DNA from 2 places in the Streptomyces sp. CA-251387 genome. Region 1 is predicted to be linked to the other one. Evidence: riboswitches for the same ligand, from Rfam matches in the RefSeq annotation. Region 1 holds a riboswitch; the other holds the start of a gene.

Region 1 (7,862 bases):
CGACGATCACGAACAACTCGGCGTCCAGCTCGGCCAGTTCGGCGACGACATCGGCGGGCTTGGGCACGCCGGCGGGCGGGGACACGCACACGCCGCGCTTGACGGCCTCGCCGAAGGAGAGGTTCTCCGCGGCGACCTGGGCGAGGATCCCGGGGTCCATCTGCTTGATGTGGACGTACCCGACGCGCTCGCCGAAGCGGCGGATCAGATCGAGGTTGTCACCGCCGCCGTAGGCCACGTGACCGGTGTCCAGGCACAGGTTGGTGTAACGGGAGTCGGACTCGTTGAGGAGCCGTTCGATCTCCGGCTGGGTCTGGATGTGGCTGTCGGCATGCGGGTGGACGACCAGGCGTACGTCGTACTCGTCGAGCAGCAGCTTGCCGAGCCGGTCGGCGGCCTTGCCGAAGCCCGCCCACTGCTCGGCGGTGAGCTCGGGGGACTCGGTGAAGGCACCGGTCTTCTCGTCCCGGTATATGGGCGGGATGAAACACGAGGTGGTGGGCGCCCGCGGCGGCGGTCAGCGCGGCCACCTGACGGACGTGGGCGAGCATGTCGTCCCATGCCTCGGGGCGGTGCAGGGCGCCGAAGGCGGTGCCGCCGGAGACCTTGAGGCCGCGTACGGCGAGTTCCTCGGCGAGGACGGCGGGGTCCGTGGGGAGGTAGCCGTACGGGCCGAGCTCCAGCCACTCGTATCCCGCCCGGGCCAGCTCGTCGAGGAAGCGGGTGTACGGGACCTGCCGGTCGTCCTCGGGGAACCAGACGCCCCAGGAGTCGGGGGCCGAGCCCAGGCAGAGGTTGCCCACGGTGGTGCGGAGAGGGGTTGGCGCCGTTGCCATGGCATGTCCTTCGGGGAGGGGACGGGCGTCAGTGAACGTCTCTTCTGTCGCGCTCTACTAGCGCGCTCTAGTGCGAGTACGATGGCCCTGGTCCAAATGTCATGTCAATAGCTTGTTGCTGGGAGATTTCGCGACCTCGCTAAGGTGAACGGCGTCGAAGGGTGGGTTCACAGGTGGATGCATCAGGCCGTCAGCGGCCGACGATGGCGGACGTCGCCGAGAAGGCCGGCGTCTCCCGGGCGCTCGTCTCGATCGTCTTCCGTGACCTGCCGGGCGCGGGCCGGGAGACCCGTGAGCGGGTGCTGCGCGTCGCCGACGAGCTGGGCTACCGTCCGGACAACGCGGCCCGGCTGCTGGCCCGCGGCCGCAGCCGCACCCTCGGTGTGATGTTCACCGTCCACCAGACCTTCCAGGCCGACCTGGTCGAAGGCATCTACCCCGAGGCCGAGCGGCTCGGCTACGAGGTCCTGCTGTCCGCCACCGGCCAGGGCCGCACCGAGGCCAAGGCCGTCGAGGCGCTGCTCAGCCACCGCTGCGAAGCGGTGATCCTGCTCGGCCCGGACGCGGCGGCCGCGGACCTCGACGCCCTCGGGCACCGCACGGTCGCCGTCTCGGTCGGCCGCCGGGTGCCCCAGGCCCGCGTCGACAGCGTGCACACCGCCGAGGGCAAGGGCGTACGGCAGGCCATGGACCACCTCGTCGAACTGGGCCACCGCCGGATCGTGCACATCGACGGCGGCCGTGGTCCCGGCTCGGCCGAGCGGCGGCGGGCCTATCGGGCCGCGATGCGCCGCCACGGCCTGGAGGCCGAGCTGCGGGTCATCCCCGGCGAGCACACCGAGCAGTCGGGCATCGAGACCGGCCGCCTGCTGCTGGCCGAGCGCGACAGCGGGCGTCCCCTGCCGACGGCGGTCCTCGCGGGCAACGACCGCTGCGCGATGGGCCTGTTGATGGCCCTGACGCGAGCGGGCGTCGATGTCCCGCGCGACCTGTCCGTGGTCGGTTACGACGACAGCCATCTCTCCCACCTGATGCCGATCGGCCTGACCACCGTCCGTCAGGACGCGGTCCTCATGGCCGAGCACGCGGTCCGCTTCGCCGTGGACCGGCTGGAGGACCAGGACCTGGAGCCGCGCGAGGCCGTTCTGGATCCCAAGCTCGTCGTACGAGGCACGAGTGGCCCGGCCCCCGCGCAGGAAACCGCCTGAGAGTCGTACGACGCGTGCGAGGGCCGGCCCCGCAGGGCCGGCCCAGGAATTCAGCGGCGGGGTCGGCCGCGCCCCGTCGCGGTCACGGCCGACCCCGCCTGTCCATGTGTGCGCTCAGCGCGTTCCCTTCGCGGCGAATTCGGCGACGGCGTCGACGTTGTCCTTGGTGATGAAGGCGGGGCCGGTGAGGACGGGGGCGGTGCCGCCGCCGCTGAAGTTGCCGTTGGTCTTGTACAGCCACAGGGAGTCGACGGCGAGGTAGCCCTGGAGGTAGGGCTGTTGGTCGACGGCGAACTCGACCTTGCCGTCCTGGACGGCGGTGACGAGTTCCTTGTTGAGGTCGAAGGTGGCGACCTTGGCCTTGCTGCTTGCGTCGGTGACGGACTGGACGGCGGTCAGGGCGAAGGGGGCGCCGAGGGTGACGACCTGGTCGATGGAGTGGTCCTGCTGGAGTTTGGCGGTGATGGTGGACTTCACCGAGGGCATGTCGGTGCCGTTGACGTAGAGGGTGGCGGTGGTTCCCTTGAAGCCCTTCTTCAGGCCGGCGCAGCGGGCTTCGAGGGCGACGTGGCCTTGTTCCTGGATGACGCACAGGGCGTGCTGGGCGCCGGTGGCGTTGAGTTTTTCGCCGAAGGCCTGGCCGGCGATGTTCTCGTCCTGGCCGAAGTATTGGAGCATGCCGAGGCTTTTCCATCGTCGAGACCGGAGTTGAAGCCGACGACGGGGATGCCGGCGGTCTTGGCCTTGGCGATGACGGCCTTCATGGCGCTGGGCTTGGCGGCGGTCAGGGCGATGCCGTCGACTTTCTGGTCGATGGCGTTCTGGACGAGGTTGGCCTGGTTGCCGGCGCTGGGGTCGGCGGAGTAGACGAGTTTGATGTTGTCCTTGGCGGCGGCTTCGGCGCCCTTGCGGATCAGGTCCCAGAAGGTGTCGCCCGGGGCGGCGTGGGTGATCATGGCCACGGTCATGCGGGGGGTGGTGGCCTTGCCGGCCGCGGCGCCGGCGGTGTCTTCCTCGGACTTCTTGCCGCCGGAGCTGCTCGAGCAGCCGGTGGCGAACAGGGCGCCGGCCAGCACCGTGGCGGTCAGAGCGGCGGCTCGGTGGTGTCTGCGCATGTCCCATGCACCTCACTGTGCTGATCAGGGCGGATTCTCAGGTGGGGGGAGGTTCACGGGGTACCGCCCGCTGGATACGACTGGAGCGCTTTACTAGCGCGCTCTAGTGGCAGGTACTATGCGGGCGTCGGCAGGTGATGTCAATGGGCTTGTCAGGACGTACCGACAAAGCCGAGGTGGAGGGGCGTCACCGAGGGGAGGCCGAGGGACCGGGAGACGGGAAACCCGGGGAAGCGAAAGCCACCCCGCCTCGCGGAGGCGGGGTGGCGGTGGTCGGTCGGCGGATCAGGCGGGGCGTATCACGCTGTGGATCGCCGCCTCACCGGCGTAGTGGATCGACTCCTCGCGGATGGACGCTCCCGGGCCGGGGGCGTGGATCATCATGCCGTTCCCGGAGTAGATGCCGACGTGGCCGACGTGGAAGAGGACCAGGTCGCCGGGTTCGACGTAGGTGAGGGCGATTCCGCGGCCGGCGGTCGCCTGCTCCTGCGGGGTGCGCGGGAGCGTGATGCCGGCGGCCTTCCAGGCGGCCTGGGTGAGGCCTGCCCCGTCGTACGCGTCCGGGCCCGTGGTACCCCAGACGCAGGGCTTGCCGAGCTGGGCGCGGGCGAACTCCAGGGCCCGCAGGGCTCGGGTGTCCTGGGGTGCGGTGGACGTGGCGACGCTCGTGCCCGGAGCCGGGCTTGTGTCCAGGGCCGGGCTTGTGTCCGGGGCCTGGCTCGTGGCGAGGGCCTGGCTCGTGTCCAGAGCATGGCTCGGGGCGAGGACCGGACTCGTGTCCAGAGCGCGGCTCATATCGAGGGCCGGACTCGTGTCGAGGGCCCGGGGGTGGAGTGTCTGACCCGCGCCGAGGGTTTGGCTTGTGGTGGCGACCGTGGGAGTGTCGGCAGACCAGCCTGCGGTGCCTGCCCAGGCCGTCGTGTCGGCCGGGACCGGCGTCAGGTCGGCCGCCCCCAGCTCCTGCAGCGCCTGCCACTGCGTCTCGGCCGCGGCCTGGACCGGAGCCGGTGTGGAGCTCCAGGTGTCGGTGGGCTCGAGCGCGGTCGGCGTGGCGCTCCAGGTGTCGGCGGCCGGTGCCTCGCTCGGCGCGGTCTCGATCGGCGCGAGCGTGGTGCCCTGCTTCGCGGTGTACGCGGACAGCAACTGGCGGGCCCGGTCGAGCTTGCGCCGGCTCTGCTCCTTGGTCGTCCGCAGTGAGGACCGCTGCTGCGGATCGGCCGTCGACTCGGTCGCGGGCGCGGTGGTCGGGGCGGGCAGGGCGAGGGCGGTCTGGATGCTCTGGGTGCTCTGCGTGTCCTGCGTGTGCTGGGTGGCCCAGGTGGTCTCCTGCGGGGCCTCCGGAGCGGCCGGCAGGGCGGCGACGGGGCCGGCGGTCAGCTCTGCCACGGGAGTTGTGCCGGTGGCCGGAGCGGACGTCAGTTCGGCGACCGGGGCGGCGGGGAGCTCCAGGGCGGCGCGGCCGGATGTCTCGCGACCCCGGTCGATGAGGCCATCGACCGCACGCTCCGCAGGACGCGCGGGCCGTGTCCCGCTGGGACGGTCCGGCACCCTGTCGCTCGGCAGCCTCGCCGGGACGGTCGGACCCAGCTTCGAGCGGGCCACGTCGAACCACTGGCGGGCGACGCTGTCGAGGGCGGCGTCGCTGCGCCTGTTCTCGTCCCGCCGGACCGCCGAGGCGGACCCGCGTCCGGCGCCCGTCGGCCGGTCGGCGCGCCCCCGCGGTCCCGTCGCCGCCGCGCGGGTGGCGTTGAAGGTCCCCGTGTCGGACTCGGCCCGGTCGTAGAGGGAGCTGACCCGTCGGCTGACCTCCTCGCGGCTCGGCGTCTCGTCCCCGACGGAGGGGGCGGCGTTGGCCGTCTGTGCGAGCAGGGCCACAGAGGTGAGGGCCGCCGACGCGAGTGCGGAATTGCGCATGCCGGGCAGGCTCAAAGCCCCCGGACGCGCGGTGCGTTCCGGCGTCATGGGCGACGTACTCCTTCCGTATTCCGCCTACCGAGTTAGCTGACGGGTTCGGGCGGTCGGTCCGGAAGGTGTGCCCTACGGTCCTTGCCCCGAAGGGCAGTTGGCCGATTCACCCCAAGTTCGGTTGGGTCCCCGGCTCCAGTGGCCCTGCGGGCGCACCGGACTCGGCGGAGGCCGCGCGTCCCGGCGGGTTCGCCGGAGGTCGTCGCGCGGCCTGACGGGTAACTTAACCAACTTGTGTGTCTCACGTGAAGATTGACGTGTGAAATGTCCGATACGTTTTTGTGACCTTCGACGCTCGGAGCGGATCGAGGGCCGAATTCACTTCGCGGCGCGCTGGCTCCGCCACGCCGCGTAATGATCGAGGATCGTCTCCTCGATCGGGCGGTAGGTGATGCCCAGTTCGCTCACGCTCCGGCTGTTGTCCACCTCGAAGCGGATGCCGAGGTGCTTGCGGATGTAGTCCTGGGTCAGCCCGAAGGCCGGGCCGAGGACGCGTACGGGCCAGTGGGGGAGTGCGGTGCGCGGGAGGCGGAGGTCGCGGGGGTACCGGGTCCGCAGGATGCGGGCCATCTCGTGGAAGGACGTCATGGTCCGGGCGGCGAGGATGTAACGGCCCTTCGCGTCCGGGTTCTCCGCCGCCGCGATGTGCGCGTCGGCGACCTCGCGGACGTCCACCGTGGTGAAGCTGAAGTCCGGTGCGCCGTAGAAGAAGTAGCCCTTGAACAGCTCCTCCAGCAGGAACAGGCTGCCGGACTCCGAGGCGGGCGTGAGAGAGGGGCCCAGGATCAGGCCGGGGTTGACCGACACCATCCGCCAGCGGTCCTGGGCGGCCTCCGCGTCCCACGCCGCGCGCTCCGCGACCGTCTTGGCGTAGTGGTAGGGGTTGTTCTCCACCGTGCTGGTGGTGTTGAAGTACCGCTCCGACAGCACCGCGCCGTCCATGTCCAGGACGTCCGCGTAGTCGCCGAAGATCGCGCCCACGGTGGAGGTGAGGACGAGCCTGTCGACCGTCGGCGTCCGCTCGATGGCCGCCAGCACATTGCGCGTGCCGAGCAGGGCCGGGTCGACCATGTCCCGGCGGCCGTCCTTGATCTTCTCCGGCATGCGGAACGGCGACGCCACATGGCACACCACCCGGCACCCGCTCATCGCCTCGTCGAAGGCGCCCTCCGTCAGCAAGTCCGCCTCGAACAGCGAGAGTCGGCCCGGATGCGCGTCCTGCAACTCCCGCAGCGGCCGTACCTTCGCCGTGTCGGCCGTGCTGCGCACGGTGGCGTGGACCTCGTAGCCGCGCTCCAGAAGCCGCCTGACCAGATGACTGCCGACGAACCCGCTGCCACCGGTGACCAACACGGCCCCCGACCCGTTGCCGCCCACCCTCACTCCTTCTCCCGACTGCTTCTCCCGCGCGGAAGCCGGTCGATCACGGTAGCGGCGATCCCTGTGCACGGCCATGAGTTCGAGGGCGCCGGGGACGGGTTCCCCGAGGTGCAGCCGGGTACCGAACAGCCGTCTGCAGACCGGGTCCGGTCATACTCCGTTGCCGCGGAGGCGGATGACGTGGGGGCTGTCCTGGGCGTTGGTGCTGATCCTGAGGCTGCCGAGGAGTTCCCCTCGAGCGGGCGGGGTGAACGTGACGTCGACCGAGCGGGAGTCGCCGCCCCGCAGGACGGCACCGGTACACGTGTCCGCCGTCTTGGCGAAGCCGGCCGCACCGTCGGCGAAGTCGACATGTTGGACGGTCAGCGCTCCGGAGCCGGTGTTGGTCAGCTGCACCGTCCGGGGAGCGGAGGCGGAGGCGACCGCCTGGTCGCCGAAGTCGAGGGCGGCGGTGCTCAGTGCCACATGAGGAGCCACCCCGGTTCCGAGCAGGGCAGCGGTGTGGGTCCGGCCGAGGCCGTCGGTGACGCGTACTTCGCCGGCGCGGGGGCCCTCCGCCGTCGGGAGGAAGATCACCCTGATCCGGCAGTAACCGTTCGGCCGCAGCACACTGCAGGAGTGGTCGTGGCGGAAGTCGCCGCTGACCGCGAGGCTCTGGATCGTCAGCTCGGCGTTCCCGGTGTTGGTCAGCAGCAGGTCCTGCCGTGCGCTGAACGAGCCGACCGGCTGCGCATCGAAGGTCAGCCCCGGCGGATCGAACGTCACCACCGTGCCCAGACCGGTGCCGGTCAGCGGCACCGAGAGGCCGGGCACGGGAGCCGCGCACCGCGCGACGAGCTCGGCGTCCCGTACGCCGATCGCCGTCGGCCGGAAGGTCACCTCGACCGCACAGGAGCCTCCGGGGGCCAACGGGCCGCCGGTGCAGCCCTGTTGGACCGCGTAGTCGCCCGCCGCGGCTCCCGTGACCGTCACCGAGGTCACGGTGATCGGATCGGTTCCGTTGTTGGTCAGGGTCACATGGTGCGGTGTGGCCGCACTGCCCACACGCTGCGGCGGGAAGCCGACCGCGGTCGGGTCGGCGCCGCACAGGGGCGCGGGGACACCCGTGCCGGTGAGCGCGACGGTGCGGGGGCTGCCGGGAGCGTTGTCGGTGATCCGCAGTTCGGCCCTGCGGGGTCCGAGTGCGCTCGGGGTGAACAGGACGGCGACCGTGCACGACCGCTCGGGCGGGATGGTCTCCCGTCGGCAGCGGTCCTCGGCGAGTTGAAAGTCACCCGCGTCAGGTCCCACGAGATCGACGGCGCCGATCTCCAGATCGAGCACCCCTTCGTTGCTCACCGTCACCGCCCTGGGCAGCC
Region 2 (7,862 bases), 3.4 Mb from region 1:
TCCAGTACAGCGGGCCGACCCACGCACGAGTCATGGAACCGCTCCCCCGATGGCTGGAGAAGAGCGCACGGACGGGCGCACAGCCACACAGCGGGAGCACGCCACAACTGTCCGTACAGAGTGCGTACTTCAGTGCGAACCACAATCCCGCCAACCGGAACAATGCCCCTTAACGCTTGGGATGCGGCGAACTACGCTGGGTTTACGAATGCCGCGTGGTTATGCCAGCGCGGCAGCCGTCTGTGTCGAGGGGTGGCGCATGTCCAGGGAGCAACGCGGGCCGAACGAAAAGCTCGGCGCCGTTCTCGCCCTCGCGGGAATCAGCAACGCAGGACTCGCCCGACGCGTCAACGACCTTGGCGCTCAGCGGGGACTGACTCTTCGTTACGACAAGACGTCGGTGGCGCGCTGGGTGTCGAAAGGCATGGTGCCGCAGGGCGCCGCGCCGCACCTCATCGCCGCCGCCATCGGCCAGAAGCTCGGCCGCCCGGTGCCGCTCCACGAGATCGGCCTGGCGGACGCGGACCCCGCGCCGGAAGTGGGCCTCGCCTTCCCCCGGGACGTCGGACAGGCGGTGAAGTCGGCGACGGAGCTCTACCGTCTCGACCTCGCCGGGCGCCGCGCCGGCTCCGGCGGCATCTGGCAGTCGCTGGCCGGTTCGTTCGCAGTAAGCGCATACGCAACGCCTGCCTCACGGTGGCTGATAACCCCGGCCGACAGTTCGGTGGCGCGCGAGGCGAGCACCTCCGAGGGCTCCGGCGCACCGCTCAAAGTCGGCCACAGCGATGTGCAGAAGCTGCGGGAGGCCGCCGAGGACGCCAGGCGCTGGGACTCCAAGTACGGAGGCGGCGACTGGCGTTCGTCCATGGTGCCCGAGTGCTTGCGCGTGGAGGCGGCTCCGCTGCTGCTCGGCGCGTACTCCGACGAGGTGGGCCGGGCGCTGTTCGGCGCCTCCGCCGAACTCACGCGGCTCGCCGGGTGGATGGCCTTCGACACCGGTCAGCAGGAGGCCGCCCAGCGGTACTACATCCAGGCCCTGCGGCTCGCGCGCGCGGCGGCCGACGTACCCCTCGGCGGGTACGTCCTGGCGTCGATGTCGCTCCAGGCGACCTACCGGGGCTTCGGCGACGAGGGCGTCGACCTCGCGCAGGCCGCCCTGGAACGCAACCGGGGCCTCGCCACGGCCCGCACCATGAGCTTCTTCCGGCTCGTCGAGGCACGCGCGCACGCACGCGCGGGTGACGCGCAGGCGGCGGGAGCAGCGCTGAAAGCGGCAGAGGGCTGGCTCGAACGGTCCCGGGAGGGTGACAACGATCCGTCTTGGCTCGGGTTCTACTCCTACGACCGGTTCGCCGCGGACGCCGCCGAGTGCTACCGGGACCTGAAGGCTCCCCGGCAGGTGCGACGGTTCACGGAGCAGGCGCTGTCGAAGCCGACGGAGGAGTTCGTACGGTCGCACGGGCTGCGGCTCGTCGTTTCGGCGGTCGCCGAGCTCGAGTCGGGCAATCTCGATGCGGCGTGCGAGCAGGGCGTGCGGGCGGTGGAGGTCGCGGGGCGCATATCGTCGGCTCGGACCACCGAGTATGTGAAGGATCTTCTGCATCGGCTGGAGCCGTATGGGGATGAGCCGCGGGTGGTCGAGCTGCGGGAGCGGGCTCGGCCGCTGCTCATGGCTCCGGCGTAAGCGCTCCGCGGTGAGGGCCGGGTTCCGTCGCGTCTGCCGGGATTCTGTGATCTTGGGGCTGCGGGTTGCCGTGGGTTGCTCGCGGCCCCGCGGCGGAGCCGCATATCGATGCGGAGCCGCATATCGATACAGCCCCGCGCCCCTTTGGCAGCGCCGCGGTCCCCTGGGTTTGAACGCATTGTCAGTGGCGCAGTGCACTATCGAAGCCGGAGGTGGTGCAGGTGGCGGCGCAGGTGCGGGCGATCGACTACGACTGTGACGTGCTCGTGATCGGTGGGGGGATCGTCGGGCTGGCCACGGCGTATGCGATCACGCGTGCCGCGCCGGGGACGCGGGTCACCGTGTTGGAGAAGGAGCCGGGGCCCGCCCGGCATCAGACGGGGCGGAACAGCGGGGTCATCCACAGCGGGATCTACTACCGGCCGGGGTCGCTGAAGGCGCGGTACGCGGTGCGGGGCGCCGCCGAGATGGTCAAGTTCTGCGCGGAGTACGGCGTCGCGCACGCCGTCACCGGCAAGCTGATCGTCGCGACGGAGCGCTCGGAGCTGCCGCGGTTGCACTCGCTGGTGCAGCGCGGGCGGGAGAACGGGATTCCGGTGCGGGAGCTCGGCGCCACGCAGATCGCGGAGTACGAGCCCGAGGTGCGGGGGCTCGCGGCGATACACGTCGGGACCACGGGCGTGTGCGACTTCGTCGAGGTCGCCCGGCAGCTGGCCGAGGCGTCGGGAGCGGAGATCCGGTACGGCGCGGAGGTCGAGCGGATCGACCGGCGGGCGGAGCTGGGGGTCGCCGTACGGACCACGCGCGGGGACGTCGTGCGGGGGCGGGTGCTGGTGAACTGTGCCGGGCTGTACTGCGACGAGGTGGCCCGGATGACGGGGGACGAGCCGGGGGTGCGGATCGTGCCGTTCCGGGGCGAGTACTACTCGCTGGCGCGGCCCGAGCTGGTGCGGGGGCTGGTGTATCCGGTGCCGGATCCGGCGTTCCCGTTCCTCGGGGTGCATCTCACGCGCGGGATCGACGGGGATGTGCACATCGGTCCCAACGCGGTGCCCGCGCTGGCCCGGGAGGGGTACCGGTGGGGGGTCGTACGGCCGCGGGAGGTCGGGGCGACCGTGGCGTGGCCCGGGGTGTGGCGGATGGCGCGGCAGCACTGGCGGTACGGGGCCGGGGAGCTGCGGCGGTCGGTGTCCAAGGGGGCGTTCACGGAGGCGGTGCGGCGGTTGTTGCCTGCCGTGACCTCCGATGATCTGGTGCCTGCGGCGGCGGGGGTGCGGGCGCAGGCGGTGTTGCGGGACGGGTCGCTGGTGGATGACTTTCTGATACGGGAGGGGGCTCGGGCCGTGCATGTGCTGAATGCGCCGAGTCCGGCCGCGACGGCGTCGCTGCCGATCGGGCGGGAGGTGGCGCGGCGGGCGGTGGCGGTGCTGGAGGGGGCTTGAGCGGGGGGCGGTGCCGGTGCCAGTGCCGGGAGGTTCTCGCCCCCGCCGCCCCTACCCGTCCCATCCTGAAGGGGCTCCGCCCCTTCCACCCTGCCAGGGGGCTCCGCCCCCCTGGACCCCCGTCGGCCCCGAAAGGGCCTCGTCCTCAAAGGCCGGACGGGCTGAAATGCCGGCCGGCGCTGAGAAGTGAACCGTCGCTCGAGGAACAGCGGCCCCCTGCGGGTGGGCGGGGGTTCGGGACGGTGTGGCATCTTCCTCTGCGGCCGCCGCAAGCCTCAAACTCCCCCAACACGGTCGAAAAGCACTGATCACAGGCAGGCCCTGGAAAGCCGTGTGCTTGGGGGTCCTGCGGATGGCGTACTATTGAGTCATCGACGCGGGGTGGAGCAGCTCGGTAGCTCGCTGGGCTCATAACCCAGAGGTCGCAGGTTCAAATCCTGTCCCCGCTACTGAAGGCTCAGGGCCGGAACTGATCAGATCAGTTCCGGCCCTGAGTGTTTTTTGCCCCCTCACCCCGAATCCCCGTCGGCCCACTCGCCCGGTCGGCCCTCCCCACTCGTCCTCCGCCCCCGCTTCGGCAACCCTGGTGACGTGGAGGAACGGCGGATCTCGTACGCACGCCGGTTCGTCCGGCTGCTCCCGGCCCTGTCGATCGGGGCCGGGAGCGTGTACGACTACTCCACCCCCACGGACTTCACCGGCGCCCCCTTCTTCACCGCCGCTCCCCTGGTCGCCGCCCCGCTCTACTCACAGCGCGGCACGGCCGTCACGGGCCTGGTGGCCTTCGCCGTACTGCTCGGCCTCCGCATCCTTCTCGGCGGCCTGCCCCGGGCGGAGGTGATCACCGAGCTGGTCACCGTGCTGGTCGTCTCGGTCCTCGCCGTGCTCATCAACATCCTCGTCCGCCGCAGCAACGAGCGCCTCGCCTCCGCCCGCGAGATCGCCGAGGCGGCCCAGCGCGCCGTCCTGCCCGAGCCCGCCGAGCGGATCGGTGGGTTCCAGATCGCGGCCCGGTATGAAGCAGCCCAGGAGGGCGCCTCCATCGGCGGCGACCTGTACGCCGTGCAGGACAGCCCGCACGGCGTACGGGTCGTCGTGGGGGATGTGCGCGGCAAGGGAATGGGGGCCGTGGGGTTCGTCGCCGTCGTGATCGGGGCCTTCCGGGAGGCCGCCGAGCAGGAGGCCACGCTGGAGGCGGTGGCGCAGCGGCTGGAGCGGGCGCTGGCGCGCGAACGTACGCGACGCGAGGGGGTCGAGTCCTACGAAGGGTTCACCACCGCCGCACTCGCCGAGCTGCCGCACGGCAGCGGGATCGTGCGCCTCGTCAACCGCGGGCACCCACCACCCCTGCTGCTGTACGCCGACGGCAGCGTGCGTTCCCTGCTCGCCACCGAGCCCGCGCTGCCGCTCGGCATGGCGGAGCTCGGCGCCTGGCCCGACCGGGCCGAGGAGGCCGACTTCGTGAGCGGGTCCACGCTGCTGCTGTACACCGACGGCCTGTCCGAGGCGCGGGACGAGAAAGGACGGTTCTACGACCCCGCGGAGGGTCTCGCGGGGCGGGCCAACGCACAGCGCGAGCCGGCCGCGCTCCTCGGTGTGCTCGCGGCGGAGGTGCGCCGGCACTCCGGGGGCGGGATGGCGGATGACATGGCCCTCATCGCCGTACGACGGCCGTGATCGTCCTCACCAAGGGTGATCGCGCGACCGCCCTCCGCATAACAACTGACATACCGTCAATACCTGTGCGCCTCCTGAGGCCCGGCCAACTCGCCCGATTTAGGCCGCTCATGACCCGTAAGTCCCGGCGAAAATAGTTAATGATCAAGAGGAACAGCTTGGAATCCGCACCTCGCGTCTATTAACGTTCGATAACGCAGCGCGGTCGTCCCAGCCGTCACAAGAGATGGCTCCGTGCGCACGCGCCGAATTCCGTACCGCAGTACGGGAACCGGGGAACCACCACCCTGGGGTGAATCGCGCGGATTCCGCCGTGAAGTCACGGACGGTATACGCGCGTAGGAGACCTTCCTGCTCCGAACCCGTCAGCTAACCCGGTAGGCGAGAAGGAAGGAAAGGAGTACGCCCACGTGGCGTCCAACAGGCCTGCTCCGCAAGCCCCGTTCGTGCCGAGTCAGCGCAGCACCGACACCTTCGGCTACGACAGCTACCGCACCGACGAGGGCCCGTTCGAGGAGTGGAACCCCACCGCGGAGTCCATTCGTCCGGTCCGTGGCAGGCATCGCGTCGCCAAGCAGCGCGGCGGGGGACTCGCGCGCAGCTCCACGGTTCTCGGCGTCGGCGTCATAGCCGCCGTCGGCGCGGGCGGCATGGCCAGCGCGCAGAGCGGCAAGCCGCCGGTCGCCATCACCATGCCCGACCTGCCCCTGATCTCCGACGACGACTCCTCCGCCGCCGAGGACACCGGCACCGCGCTGAGCACCATGGGCGCGACCACCGAGGAGACCACTCAGGGCACCAGCGACGCCGGTGAGGCGCTGCGGGCCCGGATCATCGCCCAGGTCGAGCAGCAGCAGGACCAGATCGACAGCAAGGCCGCCGCCGAAGCGGTCGCCGCCGCCGAGAAGGAGGCCGCCGCCGCGGCCGCCAAGGCGGAGAAGGAGGCCGAGGCCAAGGCCGCCGCCGCGAAGGCCGCCGCCGAGGAGGAGGCCCGCAAGAAGGCCGAGGCCGAGCGCCTCGCCGAGCTGGCCAAGCAGTACACGCTGCCGACCTCCTCGTACACCATCACCTCGACCTTCGGTCAGGCCGGCGCCTACTGGTCGTCCGGCTACCACACGGGCCTCGACTTCGCCGCCCCGTCCGGCACGCTGATCAAGGCGGTCCACTCCGGCACGATCACCTTCGCCGGCTGGGACGGTTCGTACGGCTACAAGACCGTGCTCACCCTCGACGACGGCACGGAGCTCTGGTTCGCGCACCAGTCCTCGATCAGCGTCAGCGTCGGCCAGAAGGTCAACACGGGCGACGTCATCGGCCGCGTGGGCGCCACCGGCAACGTGACCGGCGCCCACCTCCACCTCGAGGTGCACCCCGACGGCAGCGCGAACGGCATCGACCCGATGGCGTGGCTGCAGAGCAAGGGCCTCACGCCCTGAGGTTCTCCCGCTTCTGATCAGCCGCTTCCGATCACTCGCCTCTGATCAGCCGCCTCTGATCCCTTGCTTTCGATCCGTCGCTTCTGATCACCCGGCCCCGATCCCCCGGCAGTCCTGACGCTTACCCCCCACGTCAGGGCTGCCGGTTTCCGGAGGGCCGGGGTCCGCTTGTTTACGGGAAATTTGCGGCCGTCCCGGAAGACCGGCTTCCGCCAAGGGCGTTGATGTCGAGCATGACTTCTCTTCGCAAGCTCGGCTCCTCCGACCTCGAGGTCTCCCCGCTCTCTCTCGGCGGCAACGTCTTCGGCTGGACCGCCGACGAGGCCCAGTCCTTCGCTGTCCTCGACGCCTACGCGGCGGCGGGCGGCAACTTCATCGACACGGCCGACTCGTACTCGGCGTGGGTCGAGGGCAACGCGGGCGGCGAGTCCGAGACCATCATCGGCAACTGGGTGAAAGCGCGCGGCAACCGGGACGACGTCGTCATCGCCACGAAGGTCAGCCAGCACCCCGACTTCCAGGGCCTGACCGCGGCCAACATCAAGGCCGCCGCCGACGCCTCCCTGCGTCGCCTCGGCACCGACCGCATCGACCTCTACTACACCCACTTCGACAAGCCCGAAGTCCCGGTCGAGGAGATCATCGGCGCGCTGGACGAGCTGGTGAAGGCGGGCAAGGTGCGGCACATCGCCGCGTCCAACATCTCCGCCGAGCGGCTGCGTGCGTCCCTGGACTTCTCCGACCGCGAGGGCCTCGCCCGGTACGTCGCCCTGCAGCCCCACTACAACCTGGTCTCCCGCGACACCTACGAGGGCGAACTCCAGGACCTCGCCGAGCGGGAAGGCCTCGCGGCGGTCCCGTACTACGCCTTGGCGTCCGGCTTCCTCACGGGCAAGTACCGCGCCGGTACGACGGTGGGGAGCCCGCGCGCCCAGGGCGCCGGCAAGCACCTGGAGACGGAGCGGGGGCGCAGGGTGCTCGCCGCCCTGGACGAGATCGCGCAGGCCCACGAGGCGCCGGTGGCCACGGTGGCCCTGACCTGGCTGGCGTCCCGGCCGACGGTCGCGGCCCCGATCGCCTCGGCCCGGACGGTCGAGCAGCTGCCGGCACTGTTGGGGGTGGGGGAGCTGAGGCTGACGGAGACCGAGCTCGGGCGTCTCACGGCCGCATCGGCCTGATCTTCTGCTACGACCGGTACGGGTTGTAGAGGGGATACGGGGCCGGCGGACCGTACATATGCCCGTTCACCGGTCCGTACGGCTGCCAGTGGACCGGCGCCGACGCCGCATACGCCTGCCCCCCATACGTCGGCCAGGCCTGCGCGGCAACCGCATGTTCAAGGGCCGGACGCGCGAACTCCCGCCGCCCCCACAGCTCGTGCAGCAGCTCCCGTTCCCGTACGACGAAGTCGGCGCCGGCCTGCCCACGGCGCCCCCGGTGGCGTAGGAACGCCAGCGACGTGGCGTACGCCTCGTACTGCCCAACCGCCCGGGCCGCCTCTCGCCCGCCGTGGCGCCGCGCGTACTGCCGGGCCACCCGGCGGGCCCGCATCGAGCCGAGCACGTACGGCTCGCCCGGGGTCAGCCACCCGGCGACGACGTACGCGGGCAGTTCCTCGCGCAC

What was found. A riboswitch is a leader RNA that binds a small molecule or an ion and turns the genes downstream of it on or off. The one in region 1 is predicted to bind cyclic di-AMP.
Region 2: linked by a shared signal. The riboswitch ahead of ACQEV2_RS20100 (M23 family metallopeptidase) and the one ahead of ACQEV2_RS04840 (C40 family peptidase) in region 1 are both predicted to bind cyclic di-AMP.

What each region holds. Positions count from the first base shown of each region.
Region 1 covers NZ_JBNJMJ010000001.1:1,117,292-1,125,153, reverse strand. The annotation lists partial or broken gene ACQEV2_RS04855 (TIM barrel protein) at 1-836, opposite strand, end outside; gene ACQEV2_RS04850 (LacI family DNA-binding transcriptional regulator) at 1,040-2,044, shown strand; partial or broken gene ACQEV2_RS04845 (substrate-binding domain-containing protein) at 2,159-3,159, opposite strand; gene ACQEV2_RS04840 (C40 family peptidase) at 3,445-5,121, opposite strand; cyclic di-AMP (ydaO/yuaA leader) riboswitch at 5,130-5,301, opposite strand; gene ACQEV2_RS04835 (NAD-dependent epimerase/dehydratase family protein) at 5,443-6,501, opposite strand; gene ACQEV2_RS04830 (choice-of-anchor D domain-containing protein) at 6,655-7,862, opposite strand, start outside.
Region 2 covers NZ_JBNJMJ010000001.1:4,504,628-4,512,489, forward strand. The annotation lists gene ACQEV2_RS20080 (MFS transporter) at 260-1,684, shown strand; gene lhgO (L-2-hydroxyglutarate oxidase) at 1,918-3,126, shown strand; tRNA gene ACQEV2_RS20090 (tRNA-Met) at 3,502-3,575, shown strand; gene ACQEV2_RS20095 (PP2C family protein-serine/threonine phosphatase) at 3,718-4,803, shown strand; cyclic di-AMP (ydaO/yuaA leader) riboswitch at 5,037-5,202, shown strand; gene ACQEV2_RS20100 (M23 family metallopeptidase) at 5,214-6,239, shown strand; gene ACQEV2_RS20105 (aldo/keto reductase) at 6,473-7,417, shown strand; gene ACQEV2_RS20110 (PrsW family intramembrane metalloprotease) at 7,425-7,862, opposite strand, start outside.